3 regions of the Bacillus coreaensis genome follow, and region 2 is predicted to be linked to each of the others. Evidence: riboswitches for the same ligand, from Rfam matches in the RefSeq annotation. Region 2 holds a riboswitch; each other region holds the start of a gene.
What was found. A riboswitch is a leader RNA that binds a small molecule or an ion and turns the genes downstream of it on or off. The one in region 2 is predicted to bind lysine.
Positions count from the first base shown of each region.

Region 1 (4,773 bases), on a different contig from region 2:
ACTTATTTGGAAGATGTCATACAGTTCAATGAAGTTCGTGGCATGCTAGGGTTTACAGGTACATATAAAGGAAAGCGAATCTCTGTAATGGGAACGGGAATGGGAACACCTAGCATGAGTATCTATTCATGGGAGCTAATTAACGTCTTTGGAGTGAAAAACTTAATTCGAGTTGGTTCTGCAGGTGCTATACAAGATAACTTGAATTTATATGATATTGTCTTTGCGATGGGTTCATCAACAGATTCTAATTACGGACATCAATTCAATTTTCCAGGACAATATTCAATTACTGCGTCATTTGAGTTATTAGAAAAGGCGAAGAAAATTGCGGATAAACAGGGACAGCATGTTCATGTGGGAAATGTTCTTTCTAGTGATGTATTTTATAATGCTGATCCGACAGCTTTGCAAAAATGGAGTGAAATGGGCATTTTATGTGCGGAAATGGAATCGGCTGGTCTATATTTAAATGCTGCTCGTGCGGGTGTTAATGCTCTTTGTATCTTAACTATAAGTGATCATATTTTTAGGCAGGAGCAAACAACACCAGAGGAAAGACAAACGTCATTTACAAAAATGATGGAAATTGCTTTGGAGCTTGCATAAAAATTACTTCACCACACTGCAATGGCAAAAAACAACGCCACATTGATAAAGCAATGTGGCGTTAGTATGCTCCTTTAAATGCCAATCCCTAAGCCCGTGAGTGTACTTTTTCCCCTTGTACCCAAACTTCCCGAATATGTTCAGGACGGACAAGATACATTATTTTTTGGAAAATATCATCTAACTCTTCATTTTCAGCGAATATGGGCAGGCTGGCTGCTGGTAATTTCGTTTCAATGATTTGTACGTCCCATGCATAGTTTTCTTGAATTCGCCCAATGGGTAGGCTTAAGCTTTCTCCACCGCCGGCTGTAGCCAAGTAAAAGGCATCGTGAATGGAAATGCGGGAATTTGGTACACCCCGTTCCTCGGCAGGAAGAGCCGGATTTACCCCGTCTTCTAGCATTCTAGAGGAGACCACAGCCTGTTTGGCATTATCATAAAGACTTGGAGTCGCGCCAGCTGAGATATCGGTTCCTAATCCAACATCAATTCCCATAGCCTGAAAACGTTTGATCGGGATCACGCTATTTGCGAAGTAGGCATTTGACAATGGACAATGGCTGATCGCTGTTCCTGTTTTGGCAAATAGCTCTGCATCATCGTCATCTAAGAAATTACAATGAGCCATTACAGATTTCTCACCTAATAAGCCAAAATCATGCAAGGCAAATGCATCATGTTTGTGAAAACGGTCTTGTACATAGTTATGAGCCCAGTCACTTTCGCTACAATGCGATTGAACATGTGTATCATGCTTAGCTGCGAGTTCCCCTAAGCCCTTAAGTGCTTCGTCCGAACAACTTGGAATAAAGCGAGGAGTAACAACGGGATACACACCTTGTTTAACTGTTTTAGCTAGCTCCTTCACTGCTAAAATAAATTCCTCTGTATCAGCTATCGCGGTTTTGGCATCTGCATCCCGATAATAGTCAGGGTTTTGTTCAGGATCATCCATGACAACCTTGCCTACTAAACCCCTCTGTCCTTTTTTTGCACATATTTCTGCTAATAATAGACTTGCCTCTTTATGGACGGTTGCAAAGTAAAGGACTGTCGTTGTGCCGTTGGCGAGTAGTGTATTTACGAGATCTTCATAGACTGTTTGGGCAAAAGTTAAATCTGTATATTTGGACTCTAAAGGAAATGTATACGTGTGAAGCCAGTCATAGAGGGGAATATCCAATGCTGTCCCTGATTGCGCCCATTGTGGGGCATGGACATGCAAATCCACAAAACCGGGGAGGAAATATTGCCCGTCTGCTAATTGATGAAAGTTCTCCTGCCCTTGGTAGTCCGCTAACAAGGGTTGATATTCCTCGTGTTCAGGTCCAACCATTTTTTCAATCATTCCATTTGAATTCACAAAGAATAAATAATTTTTTAATGTATTAATTTTTTTAGGAGAAAAACTAGAAAAAGCAGTTCCGTGAAAAACATGCGTATATTTACTCATAAACACCCTCCTAATGTTCGCTACATTGGCCATTGTAACGGAATGATAAAACGTAGTCCATTTTAAACACATTTTTTATAAGAGTAAATGATCTATTGATAAAGTAGAACCTTACCAGAAAAACCTAGTTGACGAACTAAAAGATAGTATTGTAGTATAAGAAGATAATTGAATAAGACCTCACTTTTTACAGTGGGGTAGAGGCGCGATATTTAACAGTCTTTAGTGGAGTTTGAGAAGCAGTGATGCTAAGGAGAAGGAAATGTCGCCGAAGTTTGTAATATTCTCGAGTATTACATGCTGGGTCTGTAGTTAAGAGCTGCAGGACTGTCTCGATAAACTTAGTCGTTTATTGAGTTGTGCTATCTCATTTGGGATAAAAGAGGGGACTTTAGGACAACTATGCATAACGCGACCTGAGTTTATCTCAGGTCGTTTTTTGTTTTAGTACGATAAAATAACAGGGGGAAAGACATCATGAAAAACAAGTTATCATTATTCATAGTTTTATTAGTTTCATCGATTCTATTATTAGCCGGATGTGGATCAAGTAATGGTTCTGATTCTGGATCATCAGAGGATAATACATTTAAAGTTGGTTTAGAAGCGGGTTACGCTCCTTTTAACTGGACTCAGAACGACGATTCTAACGGTGGAGTTAAAATTGATGGTTCTGCAGAGTATGCTGGTGGATATGATGTGGAAATCGCTAAGAAAGTCGCTGAAGGTTTAGGTAAAGAATTAGTGATTGTTAAAACAGAGTGGGATGGCTTAGTACCCGCTTTAACATCAGGTAAAATTGATGCGATTATTGCTGGAATGTCACCAACGGCTGAGCGTAAGGAAACGATCGACTTTACGGATAATTACTACAAGTCAAATTTAGTAATTGTTGTGAAAAAAGGCAGCAAGTATGAAAATGCTACTTCGATCCAAGATTTCAAAGGTGCAAAAATTACAGCGCAATTAAATACGTTCCACTACAATGTGATTGATCAAATCGAAGGTGTAAACAAGAAAACGGCGATGGACAACTTCCCGGCCATGAGAGTTGCTCTAGAATCAGGGATCATTGATGGTTACGTTTCAGAACGTCCAGAAGGAGTTAGTGCATCAGCAGCCAATGAAAACTATGTAATGGTTGAATTTGAAGATGGTTTCGAAACATCAGAAGATGATACAGCAATCGCTGTTGGTTTGAAAAAAGACAGTGATTTAACAGAAAAGATCAATGAAATTTTAGCAGGTATCTCAGAGGAAGAACAAACAAGCATCATGGATGCTGCTATTACGAATCAACCAGCAGCAAAATAGAATTCAGGAACCGGCTGTATATAAGTATACAGTCGGTTTTATACGGTAAGGAGGAGAAATGATGAGTCTTGAATGGGTTATTAAAATCATTGCGGAAAACTGGCCTATGTTCCTTCGTGGTGCTGGGTTAACCCTTTTGATTGCTCTGGTTGGAACGATATTTGGAGCAATGATTGGATTATTAGCAGGCGTTATACGAACGATTCCCATGCCGGAACGTGGCGGGAAAAAGATACTTTTAAAAGTGATTAACCTAATTCTTTCTATATATATAGAATTCTTCCGTGGAACACCAATGATTGTACAAGCTATGGTAATTTTCTATGGATCTGCCCTAGCATTCGGTATTGATATGAATGTGTTTGTGGCCGCTATTTTTGTCGTATCGATCAATACAGGAGCTTATATGGCGGAAATTGTACGTGGTGGAATTGTGTCGATTGAAAAAGGGCAGTTTGAAGCCGCACATGCGATCGGAATGAATCATCTACAAACGATGTGGAATGTGGTATTGCCACAGGTCATTCGAAATATTTTACCTGCCACAGGAAATCAGTTTGTTATTAATATTAAAGATACGTCCGTTCTGAATGTGATCTCCGTGACCGAATTATTTTTCGTTACCAAATCGATTTCAGGCAATAACTTTAGATATTTTGAATCGTTTTTCGTCGCATGTCTGATTTATTTTGTGATGACGTTTATTGTGACAAGAATCTTGCTTTATATTGAAAAGAAATTAGATGGCTCTGAAAGCTATACGATGATTGTTAACGAAACACAAGTAGAAGTGGCCCAAAAGTAATGAGAGAAGGAGGAGAGACGATGGAAAAGATTATTGATATTCAGCATTTAAACAAATCCTTTGGAACTCATGAAGTATTAAAAGACATTAATTTTTCAGTGAACAAAGGAGAAGTAGTTACCATTATCGGTTCCTCAGGTTCTGGTAAGTCCACTCTTCTTCGTTGTGTGAATCTTTTAGAAAAACCAAGCGGCGGAAAAATTATTTATCATGGCGAAAATATACTAGATGACAAGCATGATGTAGCGGCTTACCGACAGCATCTAGGCATGGTGTTCCAACAATTTAACCTTTTTAACAATCACAATGTTCTTATGAACTGTGTGGTAGGACAAGTCAAAGTACTCAAACGCTCCAAGGAAGAAGCCGAAAAAGTAGCGATGAAGTACTTGAAGGTGGTTGGAATGGATAAATATATTAACGCAAAACCCAAACAACTGTCGGGTGGCCAAAAGCAACGTGTGGCCATTGCTAGAGCCCTTTCCATGGACCCAGATGTGATGCTATTTGATGAACCAACGTCTGCTCTTGACCCAGAAATGGTAGGGGAAGTTCTAAAAGTCATGAAGGAACTCGCAGAATCTGGTCT
Region 1 is NZ_JBOCCY010000013.1:32,663-37,435, reverse strand. It holds gene deoD (purine-nucleoside phosphorylase) at 1-609, shown strand, start outside; gene guaD (guanine deaminase) at 698-2,065, opposite strand; lysine riboswitch at 2,256-2,438, shown strand; gene ACQ5H4_RS17475 (transporter substrate-binding domain-containing protein) at 2,543-3,379, shown strand; gene ACQ5H4_RS17470 (amino acid ABC transporter permease) at 3,441-4,184, shown strand; gene ACQ5H4_RS17465 (amino acid ABC transporter ATP-binding protein) at 4,205-4,773, shown strand, end outside.
Region 1: another riboswitch for lysine. It lies ahead of ACQ5H4_RS17475 (transporter substrate-binding domain-containing protein); the one in region 2 lies ahead of ACQ5H4_RS09395 (aspartate kinase).

Region 2 (4,773 bases):
TAGGACAGGAGTTAATTCAGCATGGAGCTAGCCGTGTGGTAGTGGTTGAACATGCCGATCTTGCTCAATATACATCTGATGGTTTTTCACAAGCATTATTGGCCGTGATTGAAGATGAAAAGCCAGAGGGACTTGTGTTTGGACATACGGCATTAGGGAAGGACCTATCTCCAAGAATTGCTGGGAAACTGAATTCTGGATTAATCTCAGATGCAACAGCTATTGAAGTAGCTGGTGGAAATGTTGTATTTACTAGACCAATCTACTCTGGTAAAGCTTTTGAAAAGAAGATTGTGACGGACGGAGTTATTTTTGCAACCATCCGACCGAATAACATTGCTGCACTTCAAAAGGATGAATCACTTTCAGGAGAAGTCAATTCATTATCTGTCGATATAAAAGGTTTACGTACAATTATTAAAGAGGTTGTACGAAAAGCTAGTGAGGGTGTAGATTTATCAGAAGCAAAGGTTGTTATTGCGGGTGGACGTGGTGTGAAGAGCGAAGAAGGCTTTGAGCCTTTAAAAGAACTGGCTACCGTACTTGGAGGAGCAGTTGGAGCTTCAAGGGGTGCATGTGACGCAGAGTACTGTGATTACTCCTTACAAATTGGTCAAACAGGAAAAGTTGTGACACCGGACCTTTATATTGCTTGCGGAATTTCTGGAGCGATTCAGCATTTAGCTGGAATGTCTAACTCAAAGGTCATTGTGGCTATTAATAAAGACCCAGAAGCAAATATTTTTAAAGTGGCTGACTATGGAATTGTCGGAGATCTGTTTGAAGTGGTACCACTTTTAACAGAGGAATTTAAAAAAATGAAAATCAATGCGTAACGGGCAATGAGCGGTTTATAAGAGCCGCTCTTTCCTTTTTCATGCTGTCTCGACAAGAGAATATCGTTTCATAAAATGGGCAAATTACATAAGAAAACAGCTGCAAGACATATTATTAGCATCGACTGAAAAACGGTGATATACTGACGTTAGTATTTTACTACTAAAAGCAATCGAGACATATTTCTCGAAGCAATACTTAAGGAGGCATGAAAATGGCTATTTCAAATGCAACAGATCAAAACTTTTCAACAGAAACTGGTTCAGGCCTAGTGCTTGCAGATTTTTGGGCTCCATGGTGTGGTCCATGTAAGATGATTGCTCCTGTTCTTCAAGAGCTTGATTCAGAAATGGGAGACAAAGTCAAAATCGTTAAAATCGATGTTGACGAAAACCAAGAAACTGCAGCAAAGTTTGGAGTTATGAGCATCCCAACACTTCTTATCATGAAAGATGGCGAAGTAATTGATAAAGTTGTCGGCTTCCAACCGAAGGAAGCTTTAGAAGAGCGCTTAAACTCTCATCTATAAAATGTGTAAACCACTCGATCCTGAGTGGTTTTTTCTTTTCCAGTGGGCTCCTACTATATATCCCCTCAAAAAAACTTTATAATAAAATCAGAGTGTTTTGTAGTTGGAGGTGTACCTTTTGAATGAGATGATAAAAAATAAACTTGCTTTATTACCTGATCAACCTGGATGTTATTTGATGAAGGATCGGCAAGGGACAATTATATATGTTGGTAAAGCGAAAGTATTAAAAAATCGTGTCAGGTCGTACTTTACTGGATCTCACGATGGAAAAACGCAAAGGCTCGTTTCTGAAATTGAGGATTTTGAATATATCGTTACATCGTCCAATATTGAAGCACTAATTCTCGAGTTAAATTTAATAAAGAAACATGATCCTAAGTACAATGTGATGTTAAAGGACGATAAAACATATCCTTTTATTAAGTTAACTGCAGAAAGGCATCCACGCCTGATTACAACTCGTAAGGTCAAAAAGGACAAAGGGAAATATTTTGGTCCATACCCGAATGTGTCTGCTGCGAACGAAACAAAAAAGCTTTTGGATCGAATCTATCCTTTGAGAAAATGCTCAACATTGCCTGATAGAGTATGCTTATATTATCATCTTGGACAATGTTTGGCTCCTTGTGTAAAGGAAGTAAAAGAATCGACCTACAAAGAACTTGTAGAAGAAATTACAAAGTTTTTAAATGGTGGTTATAAGGACATTAAAAAGGACCTTACACTTAAGATGCAAGCTGCTGCAGAAGAGCTTGATTTCGAAAGAGCAAAGGATTTCCGCGATAAAATAGCCCATATAGAAGCAACAATGGAAAAACAAAAAATGACAACGACTGATTTTACTGACCGAGATGTGTTCGGCTATTCGGTTGATAAAGGGTGGATGTGTGTTCAAGTATTTTTTGTTCGCCAAGGCAAGCTCATTGAGAGAGACATTTCCATGTTCCCTATTTATGGAGAAGCAGAAGAAGAATTTTTAACGTTCTTAGGTCAATTCTACGATCAATCCAGTCATTTTAAACCAAAAGAGATACTTTTACGGGATGAAGTAGATCTAGAATTAGCGGAACAACTTCTACAAACAAAGGTATTGCAGCCGAAACGTGGACAGAAGAAGGACCTAGTTGAGTTAGCTACAAAAAATGCAAGCATTGCTCTAAAAGAAAAATTCTCTCTCGTGGAGCGAGATGAAGAGAGAACGATTAAAGCAGTCGAGCAACTTGGAGAGCAACTGGGAATTTATACTCCTCACCGAATTGAAGCTTTTGATAACTCAAATATCCAAGGAACAGACCCAGTATCGGCAATGGTTGTATTTATTGATGGGAAATCAGCAAAAAGAGAGTATCGAAAATACAAAATTAAGTCTGTTGAGGGTCCTGATGATTATGAATCGATGAGGGAAGTCACAAGACGCCGATATTCTCGTGTGCTTAAAGAAAACCTCCCACTTCCTGATCTAATTATGATAGATGGTGGAAAGGGACATGTAGAAGCGGTAAGAGATATTTTGGAAAATGAACTTGGTTTAGATATTCCGATAACTGGGCTCGTTAAAGATGATAAACATAGAACCTCACAGCTTTTATACGGGAAGCCATTAACAGTCGTGCCGCTTGAACGGAATAGCCAGGAATTTTATTTGCTTCAAAGAATTCAAGACGAAGTGCATCGTTTTGCCATCACGTTTCACAGGCAACTTCGAGGGAAAAATGTGTTTCAGTCGATTTTGGATGATGTACCGGGAATCGGTGAGAAAAGGAAGAAACAATTATTAAAAGCCTTTGGGTCGGTAAAAAAAATGAAGGAAGCAAACAAAGAGGACTTTTTATCTATTGGACTTCCACAAAATACAGTAGATCTGTTAATGAAAAAATTACAAGAATAGCATTGTCGTCACTAGGAGGCTGTGCTATAATTAGGAAAATTTTATATTAATCACTTAATCGTTAAGTGAAGGTAGAGGTGCGAGCACCAATAGTAACAGCTTTGAGAATACTGAGATTCGATGAGAAGCTGTGAAAGGGGATGTTCGCCGAAGTGGATAGGTCTCTGAATTGCCGTATCTGCTGGTCCTGTATTGAATAAATACTGGATTGTCAAGACAGTATGTCTTGGAGAGCTATCTCACTGTGTATAAGTCCGTATTTTTGTACGTTCATTCACGCAGCCATGAGATATCTCTCATGGCTTTTTTTGTATTTTCAAAAAAGGCACATGAAAGAGATGAAAAGAAAGTAGGGGTATATATGGGATTGGTTGTCCAAAAGTTTGGTGGTACATCGGTAGGAAATGTTGATCGTATTAAGCATGTAGCCGATCGAGTAATTGAAGAAAAGATGCGAGGGAACGACGTAGTGGTCGTTGTGTCTGCAATGGGGAAAGCAACAGACGAATTAGTGGGTCTAGCAAATCAAATCTCAAGCCGTCCAAGCAAACGTGAAATGGATATGCTTCTCACGACAGGTGAGCAAGTCACGATCGCATTATTGTCGATGGTGTTAATAGAAAAAGGCTATGAAGCAATATCCTTTACTGGTTGGCAAGCAGGAATTGAAACAGAGGCAGTTCATGGAAATGCTAGGATTTTACACATTAATACAACTAAAATTCAAACTGAGCTACATAAAGGGAAAATAGTAGTCGTAGCCGGCTTTCAAGGAATTGCGATTGATGGAGCGGTGTCAACTCTTGGTCGAGGTGGATCGGATACAACAGCAGTGGCATTAGCAGCCGCATTAAAAGCTGATAAATGCGATATTTATACCGATGTAACAGGTGTATTTACAACAGATCCACGTTATGTGAAAGAGGCAAGAAAGCTTAAGTCTGTTTCTTATGATGAAATGTTAGAGTTAGCTAACTTAGGTGCGGGAGTGTTACATCCAAGAGCCGTTGAATATGCAAAAAATTATGCGGTCCCACTTGAAGTACGGTCAAGTATGGAGCGAGAAAATGGAACGATAATTGAGGAGGAAGTATCAATGGAACAAAGTTTAGTTGTAAGAGGTGTTGCTTTTGAAGATGAAATTACGAGAGTAAGTGTTTTAGGCCTTCCAAATGGATTAACAAATCTGTCAACGATCTTCACCATCTTAGCAAAAAATCATTTGAACGTTGATATTATTATTCAAAGTATGACGAATGAATCAACGACAAACTTATCTTTTTCTATTAAGAGCACAGATTTAGAAGAAACTATGGCTGTTCTACAAGCTAATAAAGATTCCTTGAAATATGCAAGTATAGAAGCAGAACCAAACCTTGCAAAAGTATCGATTGTTGGTTCAGGGATGATTTCCAATCCTGGGGTTGCAGCAGAAATGTTTGAAGTACTAGCCGCAGGAGGGATTCAGGTAAAGATGGTAAGTACCTCTGAAATTAAGGTTTCTACAGTGATAGAG
Region 2 is NZ_JBOCCY010000005.1:28,410-33,182, forward strand. It holds gene ACQ5H4_RS09380 (electron transfer flavoprotein subunit alpha/FixB family protein) at 1-836, shown strand, start outside; gene trxA (thioredoxin) at 1,052-1,366, shown strand; gene uvrC (excinuclease ABC subunit UvrC) at 1,494-3,257, shown strand; lysine riboswitch at 3,322-3,502, shown strand; gene ACQ5H4_RS09395 (aspartate kinase) at 3,619-4,773, shown strand, end outside.

Region 3 (4,773 bases), on a different contig from region 2:
TAACGGTTGTTGCTTTTTGTAATGGTGGCGTTGATTCATGTGCTTTTTCTAGATTGTAGTTCGGAACCTTAGGTGCTAGATGATGCACATGGTGAAAGCCGATGTTTCCAGTTACCCATTGCAAGATCTTTGGAAGCTTGTAATAAGAGCTTCCTTCAACAGCCGCCTTCACATAGTTCCACTCTTCTTCGTGTTCAAAATAGCTGTCTTCATATTGATGTTGTACGTAAAATAACCAAATTCCTAATGCACCAGCAACAAACAAAATAGGAGCGTGGACAAGAAGGAAAGCTTTCCAGCCAACTAACCAAATCATAAACGCATACAACACAACGATCGCAATATTATTGAAATAAGTGTTGAGACGCTCTTTACGTTTTGCATCTTTTACATTAATACGGTTGGTAACAAGGAACAAGAATATCGGTCCTAGAACGAACATAACAAACGGATTACGGTACATTCTGTATTGAAGACGTTGAGTCGGTGTAGCAGCTAAATACTCTTCAACTGTCATCACCCAAATGTCACCAATGCCACGCTTATCTAAATTTCCACTTGTTGCGTGGTGGATATTGTGGCTTCTCTTCCACTGTTCATAAGGAAACATCGTTATAATCCCACTGATGTTTCCAATTATGGCGTTTGCTTTACGATTTTTAAAGAACGATTGGTGACAGCAATCATGGAAAATGATAAAGATTCGAATCACAAAACCAGCCGCAACAATAGCGAGTGGCAACGTTAGCCAATAAGAAATTGAAAGACTTGCGTACGCTAAGTACCATAAACCAAAGAAAGGAATAAATGTGTTTATCATTTGTTTTATACTTTTACTTATATCTGACTTTTCAAAAGGGACAACGCTTTTTCTTAATTCAGCCGTTTTTTGCTTGCTCATAAAAGCCTCCTACAAGGTTTTGAATTTATCTACTGTTATTGTAGTGTTTATGAGCTGATCATGAAAAGGCATAAATGTATAGAGTAGGACATGACAAATGTCATGTTTCAAGAAAAATTTCAAAAGAAATGACTGGAAAACCCTATAACAATTCGAAAAATGTAGACATCTTCGTTTCATGAGCATAATTTTACATACGTTCCCTAATTCAAGATATACTAGTCTGTATGTATACATTTAAATAGGAGGACATAAAATGTGGCAGGATTTTAAGAAGTTTGCTTTAAAAGGAAATGTGATTGACCTGGCTGTCGGGGTGGTTATTGGTGGTGCGTTTAGTAAAATTGTTAGCTCCCTTGTAGACAATATCCTTATGCCGATTGTAGGGCTCTTATTAGGTGGATTTGATTTTACAAAGCTAGAATATACATATGATGATGCAACCATTAAATACGGTCAGTTCATACAAAATGTCGTTGATTTCTTTATTATTGCTTTTTCCATTTTCCTCTTTATAAGATTATTACAGAAGTTTAGAAAGAAGCAAGAAGTAAAATCGGAAGTAAAGGCACCAACAACGGAGGAAAAATTGCTTTCGGAAATTCGTGATATTTTAAAGGAACAACAGCAACAAAAGGGTGTGTAAAAAAGGAGCGCTATGTCGTATTAGCATCATTATTGGTATATAAAAATAGGAAAACTCGCCAAATTGGCGAGTTTCTTTATTAGCATAAAAGTTGCTGACTCCTGCATCTGGGTTCAAGTGGGGTCCTCACTTATCGGTTGGGGGAGCAGGTTAAGCACCGGAGCGGATAAATAGACGGAAAATTTTCGTTTAAACTAGTAACTATTACTAAAGAAGGCTTCAATAGACGGAGAGATTCCGCCTATTGACTTTAAAACTTCGAAAATGGGGGATTTTGCTTTGCATAATCGGAAAACCTCCTCTTATTTACTACGAAACCTGCACCATTTTGCATTTAACCGGAAAACCTCCGCTTATTTTACAGAAAAGATTTAGGCCAATTATCATTTTTTCCTTCTATTAGTGTCATCCTAATTTGTATACAAATGCCTGGATATTCGGTAAAATAAATTACCAACTAATCCTATAATAAAGGTGTGATATAGATGTCAGCTAACGTCGTTCGTACGATTCCCAAGCCACTTGTTCAAATCAACCAGTCGATCATTGTACTCTCCGTTATCCTTACATGGGTGACAAATATGGAATGGATTTTATTGATTCCTCTACTTTCAGGTGTATGTGGAGTTATTTTTCGTATAAATCCAATCATGGAGGTAGCGAAGCGGTTTTTAAAAAGGGAACCATCAAGGTACCTGCAAGAAGATTGGGAGCAACAGCAGTTTAATCAAAAAATCGCCATTCTATGTTTAGGGGCAGGTTTTATAGGGTTTGCCTTTAATCTGCCAGTGGTAGGGTATATATTTACGATATTAGTCGCGATTGCTGCGACCGTTGCCCTTTTAGGTTTTTGTATTGGTTGCTTTATTCATTATCAATGGAAAATGTATCAATACAGAAAATTGAAGAGTCAGCAATAAGGATAGATGAGAAGTCAGCACTAGTGCTGACTTTTTTATTTGGCATTTCCTAGATATTTTTGGTGAATCTTGTCTAACGATTTATGGGCTGAGAGTGAGCTTTGGTAACCGTGGGTAATAAGTGATTATGATAAAATGTAAACAAGTTTATTACATAAAAAGGGAGCAGAATAGGATGGGAGAAACTAAGAAGAGGCAAGAAATAATTAGCTGGGGTAAATCGGTGTTTATTGCTTTCGCTATCGTAGTCGTCGTTCGTACATTTGTCTTTGCTCCTTATATTGTGGATGGTGCCTCCATGGAACCAACTCTTCACGATCAAGAGAAAATATTTGTTAACAAAGTCAATACCGACAAAATTGAACGTGAGGACATCGTGATTATTAAAGGAGAAGGCGAAAATTACGTCAAAAGAATTATTGGTTTACCTGGTGATATGATCGAAATCAGGGATGATCAGTTACTAATCAATGGCGCTGTTCACAGCGAAGAGTATTTAGAGAGTAATCGGGAGCAGGCGCATGAACAAGGTAGTGTGTTAACGGGAGATTATGGACCTACTATGGTTCCGGAAGGTCATTATTTTGTATTGGGTGACAATCGACTTCGCAGTATGGACTCAAGGAATGGTCTTGGTTTTATTAAGAAGGAAAAGATTGTCGGAGTTAGTGAGTTTGTGTTTTATCCGTTTAGTGATGTTCGAACGGTACAATAGCAATTAATCCCATTGACATAAAAACGCCCATGAATTATTCTAGTAAAGCATTTTAAATTAAATATGATCCTCATCAGCTCAAGATGAGGTAGAGGTTGCGGAAAATATTAGTAGGTTGGATGAGAGCCAGAGGAGCTCCATGATTTCAGTTGAAAGGAATTTTCGCCGAAGCACTATAATTCTCTGACTATAGTAGCTGGGACTACATCGAATAGGTGTAGGACTGTCATAGCTCGTAAAGCTATGTTGAACTATCCATTTGCCTGATGCGGTTATTGTAAAGCACACTGTACTCACGTTTTGGTGTGTTTTTTTATGTCTATTAGTGCCTCTATACTTGAGAGATGGGGAAGTATAATAGAAAGGAATATTATCATGGGAAAACAAACGAAGTTAGGTTTATGGATATTAACGGCATTAGTCGTTGGAAATATGGTTGGTTCGGGTATCTTTATGCTGCCACGTTCACTGTCAGAAGCGGCAAGTCCGGCGGGGGTTATTCTCGCTTGGTTATTTACAGGAGCGGGAGTGTTAGTTACTGCACTTGTATTCGGGAATTTAGGAATGAGAAAGCCAAATTTAAATGGTGGACCACAAATTTATGCGAAAGAGCTTTTTAAGCCAAATTCTAGAGGGTCTGTTCTTTCTGGGTTCATGGCGACTTGGGGTTATTGGATTGGTAACTTAGCGGGAAATATTGCGATCATTACAACATTCGCAAGTTATTTATCAACGTTCTTTCCGATTTTAACGAGTCAGGCTGAGTTATTTACCGTTGGTTCGTTTACTTTAAAGGTTGGTAATGCCTTAACTTTTGTGGTTTGTTCGATTTTATTATGGGGAACTCACTTCATTATTTTACGTGGGTTAGAAAATGCAGGGAAGTTAAACTTCATGGCAACAGCTTCTAAGGTGGCAGGTTTCTTCATCTTCATTATTGTTGCGTTGTTTGCATTTGAGGCTTCGCATATGCTTCCTATGGTTGAGCCACGTTTCGATGAGAGTGGGGCAACGGTCGGGCTTATGGGTCAGATTAGCAATGCAGCGGTTGCTACCCTTTGGGCGTTTATCGGTGTGGAATCGGCGGTTGTTTTTGCGGGACGTGCCAAGAAGCAAATTGACGTCAAGCGTGCAACGATTCTAGGGTTGTTCATCGCGTTAGCCATCTATATTGGAGTAAGTACATTAGTGATGGGCTTATTAAGCCAAGAGGCGTTAATTGCGTCGGACAAGCCATTAATTGATGCGATTGTCTCCGTGCTTGGACCTGTTTCTGGAAAAGTGTTAGCAGGTATTGGATTAATCAGCTTATTTGGTTCTACCATTGGTTGGGTGATGTTAAGTGCAGAAGTTCCGTACCAAGCAGCCAAGCAAGGTCTGTTTTTACCTTCTTTCTTAAAGGAAAATGAGAAGAATATTCCGGTGTTATCAATGATTATCACAAACTCATTGGGACAGTTATTTATTTTCTCAACGATTTCAAATTCCATCTCTGCGGCGTTTGACTTTGTTATTTATATTGCAACCTTATCTTACCTGGTTCCGTACTTCATTGCAGCTGTATTTCAGTTAAAGCTAGTGATCACAGGTG
Region 3 is NZ_JBOCCY010000012.1:10,544-15,316, reverse strand. It holds gene desA (Delta(5) desaturase DesA) at 1-901, opposite strand, end outside; gene mscL (large conductance mechanosensitive channel protein MscL) at 1,158-1,547, shown strand; gene ACQ5H4_RS16775 (DUF4395 domain-containing protein) at 2,033-2,467, shown strand; gene lepB (signal peptidase I) at 2,643-3,182, shown strand; lysine riboswitch at 3,264-3,444, shown strand; gene ACQ5H4_RS16765 (amino acid permease) at 3,558-4,773, shown strand, end outside.
Region 3: another riboswitch for lysine. It lies ahead of ACQ5H4_RS16765 (amino acid permease); the one in region 2 lies ahead of ACQ5H4_RS09395 (aspartate kinase).